Linked DNA regions of Leucothrix mucor DSM 2157. The protein of the gene in region 2 interacts with the protein of the main gene of each other region in a pairwise test. Links are inferred from orthologs where the notes say so. Each region holds a gene or a part of one and is shown on either strand. Other genes may lie near its edges. The genes, in order: aceE and LEUMU_RS0120355.

Region 1 (3,512 bases), 2.5 Mb from region 2 along the record:
AATAGCAATACTTTCATCAACGGCTATTTGTTGACGGAAGGGCTGAAACGGATCAATACCGTTTACCTCCAGAGATTTGGGGTCCATATTAGCCCCCTCAAACGGTTCTATGTGCCAGTTCAGCGTTTTCCAACGGTAAAGGTCGCCATTAGCGTCTCGACGGATAAATACCGCCGCCATTTCTAATAGCGCATCTGTTTTGTGGTTAAAACCTCCGGTTTCAAGGTCAATCACTACCGGCAAAAAGCCTCTGAAACGCCCTGCGAGAGGGTAAATTTGGGATTCTTCAGTCATACTATCAAGCTTACAGTAATGCTAAATAAAATAACACAGGATTCATTTTCTCTGGGTTAATTTAACAATTGTTAAAACGGCCTTGAATTTATTCTTCCCTCGTAAGTTACTGTTTTTAAAATTGATATTTTTTAAGATTTTTTTTCTAGGATAAATTAAAAATCACTGCTATGCTAGATTCGCAACCTAACATGAGGAGAGACCTTATTATGACGATCAATAACCCAGGAATGGATATTGACCCGCAGGAAACGGCTGACTGGACAGAATCGATCAATGCGATCATCGAAGCAGAAGGCGTTCAACGTGCTCATTTTATTATAGAAAAATTGATCGCTACCGCGCGAGTCAATGGTGCCAACCTCCCGTATTCTTCAAATACTGCTTATATCAATACGATTCCTACCCACCTTGAAGAGCCTATTCCGGGCGATCAGGCAATCGAAAGCCGTATTCGTACTTACATCCGCTGGAACGCTGCCGCGATGGTTGTTCGCGCAAACCGTAAGAGCTCAGAGCTCGGCGGACACATTGCGTCGTTTGCCTCATCCGCAACCCTGTATGATGTAGGATTTAACCACTTCTGGAATGCACCATCTCCAGAACACGGTGGTGACTTAGTATTCTACCAAGGCCATATCACGCCAGGTATCTACGCGCGTTCATTTATGGAAGGACGCTTAAGCGAAGAGCAGCTGGATAACTTCCGTCAAGAAACTGGCGGCAATGGTCTCTCCTCTTACCCTCACCCATGGCTGATGCCTGACTATTGGCAGTTCCCGACCGTATCAATGGGTCTGGGTCCAATCAAGTCTATCTACCAAGCGCGCTTCATGAAGTATCTGCAGCTGCGTCATCTGGCAGACACTAAAGACCGTCGCGTCTGGGGCTTCCTCGGTGATGGTGAAGTCGATGAGCCAGAATCACTAGGTGCTATTTCTCTAGCCGGTCGTGAGCAGCTGGACAACCTGACCTGGGTTATCAACTGTAACTTACAGCGTCTGGATGGTCCGGTTCGTGGTAATGGCAAGATCGTACAAGAGCTTGAAGCTATTTTCCGTGGCGCAGGCTGGAACGTGATTAAAGTCATGTGGGGTTCTTACTGGGATCCGCTATTGGCTAAAGACAAAGACGGCATTCTGCAAAAACGCATGCTGGAAGTAGTTGATGGAGAATTCCAGAACTACAAAGCTAAAGATGGCGCGTATGTACGTGAGAATTTCTTTGGTAAATACCCTGAGCTGAAAGCCATGGTATCTAAAATGTCGGATGATGATATCTGGCGTTTGAACCGTGGTGGTCACGATCCTCACAAGGTATATGCGGCATATCATGCGGCAGTTAACCACAAAGGTCAGCCTACCGTTATTTTGGCACACACTGTAAAAGGTTACGGTATGGGCGCTGCGGGTCAGGGTCAAAACCGCACACACAGCCAGAAGAAGCTAAACGAAGAAGAGATGATGGACTTCGCAAAGCGCTTCAACATCCCAATCAGTGATGAAGATGCAGCTGCAGCAAACTACTATCTGCCTCCGATTGACAGTGAAGAACGTCAGTACATGCTGGCTCGTCGTAAAGAATTGGGTGGTTCGATTCCGGTTCGTAACACGACTGCGGCACCACTGAGCATTCCTGAGCTGGATGTATTAGCACCAATCTTACAAGGTTCCGGCGATCGTGAAATGTCTACAACAATGGCATTTGTACGTATTCTGACGATCCTGACGCGTGATAAGAAACTGGGCAAACACATCGTTCCAATCGTCCCTGACGAAGCCCGCACCTTTGGTATGGAAGGTATGTTCCGTCAGTTAGGTATTCACTCTTCTGTAGGCCAGTTATACGAGCCACAGGATAAAGATCAGGTTATGTTCTATAAAGAGGACAAATCCGGTCAGATTCTGGAAGAAGGTATCAACGAAGCAGGCGCATTCTCCTCATGGATTGCGGCGGCAACGTCATACAGCGCGCACGGCGTAAATATGGTTCCATTCTATATTTACTACTCCATGTTTGGTTTCCAGCGTATTGGTGACTTGGCTTGGGCAGCAGGTGACTGTCGTTCACGTGGATTCTTGATTGGTGCAACCGCAGGTCGTACGACGCTGGCGGGTGAAGGCCTGCAACATCAGGATGGACACGGCATGGTTCAGGCTGCGCTGATTCCTAACTGTATTAGTTATGACCCAACCTTCTCTTATGAGATGGCGGTGATCATTCATGACGGTATGCGCCGCATGTATGTGAATCAGGAAGATATCTACTACTACATCACTGCAATGAACGAGAACTACCAGCAGCCTGCGCTGCCTGAAGGTGCCAACGAAGGCATTCTTAAAGGTATGTACTTGTTCCAAGGTGGCGGCAAGAAGAAGAAGAAGGTTCAGTTACTAGGTTCCGGTACGATTCTGCGCGAAGCCATTGCTGCAGCCGAGATTCTGAGCGAAGAATGGGGCGTGGACTCCGATATCTGGAGCTGCACAAGCTTCAATGAATTGGCTCGTGAAGCGAATGATGTTGAGCGTTGGAACCGTCTGCACCCACTGGAAAATCCAAAAGTGCCATACGTTTCTCAACTGCTGAAAGGCCATCGCGGCCCTGTGATTGCGGCAACGGATTATATCCGCCAATATCCAGAGCAAATTCGCCAATGGGTTCCAGCGCGTTACTCAGTACTGGGTACAGATGGTTACGGCCGCAGTGACACTCGTGTTGAATTGCGTCGTCACTTCGAAGTTAACGCAACCCACATCGTGGTTGCTGCACTGAAAGCCTTGGCAGACGAAGGCACATTGCCAGCCGCTAAGGTTGCTGAAGCGATTGAGAAGTACGGCATCGACGTTGATAAAACCAACCCACTACACGCCTGAGGAGATAATTATGTCGATTAAAAACATTGTTGTACCCGATATTGGTGATTTTGATGAAGTTGAAATCATCGAAGTGCTGGTGGCGGTCGGTGATCGCGTTGAAGTTGAGGACTCGCTGATTACGGTTGAGTCTGATAAAGCTTCGATGGAAATCCCAAGCTCAGATGCGGGAATCGTTAAAGAAGTAAAGGTGAGTGTCGGCGATAAAATCGCAGAAGGTAGCCTGGTTATTACTTTGGAAGTGGATGCAGCAGCTGACGCTGCGCCTGCGGAGGCTCCGGTGGAAACACCAGCCCCTGCGGCGGCACCTGCTCCGGCTCCAGCCGCCCCTGCACCAGCAGCTCC
Region 2 (3,327 bases):
CAAACGCAAACCGTGCATAAGTTAAAAGCCGGTGCTCGCAGCGAAGAAATCGAAAAATTACGCGCCGAGTACCATGCCGCACAAGCGCAAGCTTCCGTCGCCGCCAGCAGCTATCAGCGACTGATTCCACTCGCCAGAAAACGCATGGTAACGCCGGATGATTTAGATAAAGCACACGCACTGTCAGAATCCACCAAGGCCCAAGCAGAAGCCGTTCGACATGCTTTAATTTTAATGCAAAGTGGCAACCGCAAAGAAGATATTGCAGCGGCAGAGTCTTTGCTTAGAAGCTATCAGGCGAATGTTTCGCTGGTGAATCAACAACTGGAAAATGCCAAACTCTTCGCGCCCAATGATGGCGTGATTCGCAATCGAATTTTAGAAGAAGGCAGCATGGCCTTTCCCTCAACTCCCGCGATGACACTGGCCGTGATGGACCCGATTTGGGTACGCGCCTACATCCCTGAGCCAGCGCTTGGCAAAGTGGCACTGGGTAGCCCCGCAAAGATTTATACCGACAGCTTTCCTGATAAAGTTTACGAGGGCTGGGTTGGCTATATTTCACCAACCTCTGAGTTCACACCGAAAACCGTTCAAACCACCGAGTTACGCACTAAACTGGTGTATTCCGCCCGCATTTTTGCCTGTAACCCTGCTGATGAATTACGACTGGGGATGCCAGCCACGGTGCGCATTGATATTAGCCAGCCACCGGCCTCGCAGAAAAAAGGCACTAAGCACTGCGGACAGTCATAATGAGCGATGCCATTCTCCGGCTGGATGCGGTGACCAAGCTATTTGACAGCAAAGCCCGCCAGATAACCGCCTTAGATCAGGTCAGCTTTGAGATCAAACCCGGCGAGGTGACGGGCTTGATCGGGCCAGATGGCGCGGGCAAAACCACGCTGATGCGGCTGATTGCAGGCCTGCTAATCCCCGATAGCGGGCACATCGAAGCCATGGGCATTGATGTGAATAATGATCCCCTCGCCGTGCAATCCCAGCTGGGCTATATGCCGCAGCGCTTTGGTTTATATGAAGATTTAACCGTACAGGAAAATCTCGATCTCTACGCCGACCTGCAACATATCCCTTATGATCAGCGCAAAGCCCGCTACGATGAGCTAATGCAAATGACGGGCATGAGCCCATTTGTTACGCGCCTGGCAGGCAAACTCTCGGGCGGCATGAAGCAAAAACTGGGGCTGGCTTGCGCCCTACTGCGCGCACCTAAGTTATTACTGCTGGATGAGCCAACCGTTGGGGTTGACCCGGTTTCTCGTCGTGAACTTTGGGCGATTATTTACAACCAAGTCAACGAATTAGGCATGAGCGTACTGGTTAGCACCGCCTATATGGACGAGGCTGAGCGTTGTAACGACATTGTGTTATTACACGAAGGCAAGCTGCTAATGCAGGGCACACCCAAGGATTTAAGCAAGCCACTGGAGGGCCGTGTATTTCATATTGAAGCCGATGGCATCTCGCACCGTAGCTTGCAGCAACGCCTAAGCCGCGTACCAGAGGTACTGGATGCACTAATTGAAGGCGAAGGCGTACGGGTAGTAATGGATAAAATCACTACGGCCAGCGAGATTAAACTCCCACCTGAAGTGACAGAAGGCACCGAGCAGACAGCCACTATCGCGCAAGTAGAGCCTCATTTTGAAGATGCCTTTATTGCCAACTTAAAAGTGAAACTCACGCTGCCACCACAAGAGGCAAGCGCAGCCAATGCGGTTGGTGGCTCCGCCGATGACATTGTGATCGACGTGGAACACCTGACGCGCCGCTTTGGCGACTTCATTGCAGTGAATGACATTAATTTTAGCGCCAAGCGGGGTGAGATTTTTGGCTTACTGGGGGCCAATGGCGCGGGTAAATCCACGGCCTTTCGTATGCTCTGCGGCCTGCTGCCGGTCAGTAGCGGTAAGGTATTAGTGACGGGATTAGATTTACGCGTGGCCGCTGCCAGTGCCCGTCAACGCATTGGGTATATGGCGCAGAAGTTTTCCCTGTATACCAATTTATCCGTCCGGCAGAACCTGAAGTTTTTCTCCAGCGCTTACGGCTTGCGCGGCAAACATCAAAAGCAGCGCATTCAATGGGCCTTGGATACTTTTGAACTGGCAGATTATCAAAGCGCCAATGCGGGCGAACTGCCACTCGGCTACAAACAGCGCATGTCATTTGCTGCAGCGCTGATGCATGAGCCGGATATTTTATTTTTGGATGAGCCAACCTCTGGCGTTGATCCTCTGGCTCGAAGGGAGTTTTGGGAGCGTACCAACCATTTAGCTGAAACCGGCGTTACCATTTTGGTTACCACCCATTTTATGGATGAAGCCAATTACTGTGATCATTTGGTGATTATGGAAGCCGGTAAAATTCTGGCCGCTGGCACCCCGCTGGATATGAAAAACCTGGCACGCAGCGAGGCACAACCCGATCCCAGCATGGAAGATGCCTTTATCCATTTAGTGAATCACGACGCCCAAAAAGCACGGGAGGCAACAGCATGAGCGGCGAATCCACAATGCGCTTGCGGGGCATGATCCGCAAAGAAATCTGGCAAATTGTGCGCGACCCTTCCAGTATTGCGATCGCGTTTATTTTGCCCGTCGTGCTGCTGTATATCTTTGGCTATGGCGTCTCGCTGGATGCTAAGCACATTCCCATTGGCGTAGTGGCAGAGCGACCCGACATCATTACCCAATCGCTCACCGGCTCTTTTGCGCGCTCCGAATACTTTGATCCCATCACCTTTAATTCAATTCAGGAAGCTGAGCAAGCGATCCGCGAACGGCAAATTGATGGCATTGTGTGGATGCGCAATAACTTCTCGGCCGACTTGCAGGCTGGTTTAAGCGCGCCAGTGAATATCATCGTGAATGGCGTGGACTCCAACCAAGCCAATATTACCGGCGGTTATATTCAAGGCGTTTGGCTGGCGTGGCTGACGCACTTTGCCGAGCTTAAAAAAATCAGCGTTAGTCAGCCGGTTGGTATTGAGCAGCGGGTTTGGTTTAACTCCGCGTTATCCAGTCGACTGTTTTTAGTGCCGGGCGTTATTGCCGTAATTATGACGATTATCGGCTCGCTGCTCACCGCCATGGTGGTGGCTCGCGAATGGGAGCGCGGCACCATGGAAGCGCTCATGGTTACGCCACTGCGCATGAGTGAAATGCTGGCGGGTAAATTGATCCCCTACTTTATTCTAGGCATGGGTAGTATGCTACTGAGCGTCACGCTGGCGCACTTTCAATTTGATGTGCCATTACGCGGTTCATTCTGGCTACTCACCTTAGCCTCTGCCTTGTTTATGAT

Evidence for each region.
Region 1: the proteins of LEUMU_RS0120355 (region 2) and aceE interact in binary tests that used the Escherichia coli proteins (3 or more experiments, as listed by UniProt). The link is inferred for Leucothrix mucor DSM 2157 from one-to-one orthologs.

What each region holds. Positions count from the first base shown.
Region 1 is NZ_ATTE01000001.1:1,920,561-1,924,072, forward strand. The notes cover bases 184-3,367. They hold aceE (pyruvate dehydrogenase (acetyl-transferring), homodimeric type), read left to right. Parts: upstream 184-503; coding sequence 504-3,167; downstream 3,168-3,367. Other genes in these bases: rnt (ribonuclease T), read right to left, coding at 184-294; aceF (dihydrolipoyllysine-residue acetyltransferase), read left to right, coding at 3,178-3,367. Outside these bases: more of rnt, read right to left, coding at 1-183; more of aceF, read left to right, coding at 3,368-3,512. UniProt on the Escherichia coli protein: Component of the pyruvate dehydrogenase (PDH) complex, that catalyzes the overall conversion of pyruvate to acetyl-CoA and CO(2).
Region 2 is NZ_ATTE01000001.1:4,464,946-4,468,272, reverse strand. What follows is about bases 140-3,138. They hold LEUMU_RS0120355 (ATP-binding cassette domain-containing protein), read left to right. Parts: upstream 140-755; coding sequence 756-2,522; downstream 2,523-3,138. Other genes in these bases: LEUMU_RS0120350 (ABC transporter permease), read left to right, coding at 2,519-3,138; LEUMU_RS0120360 (HlyD family secretion protein), read left to right, coding at 140-756. In the rest of the region: more of LEUMU_RS0120360, read left to right, coding at 1-139; more of LEUMU_RS0120350, read left to right, coding at 3,139-3,327. UniProt on the Escherichia coli protein: Part of the ABC transporter complex YbhFSR that could be involved in efflux of cefoperazone. Probably responsible for energy coupling to the transport system.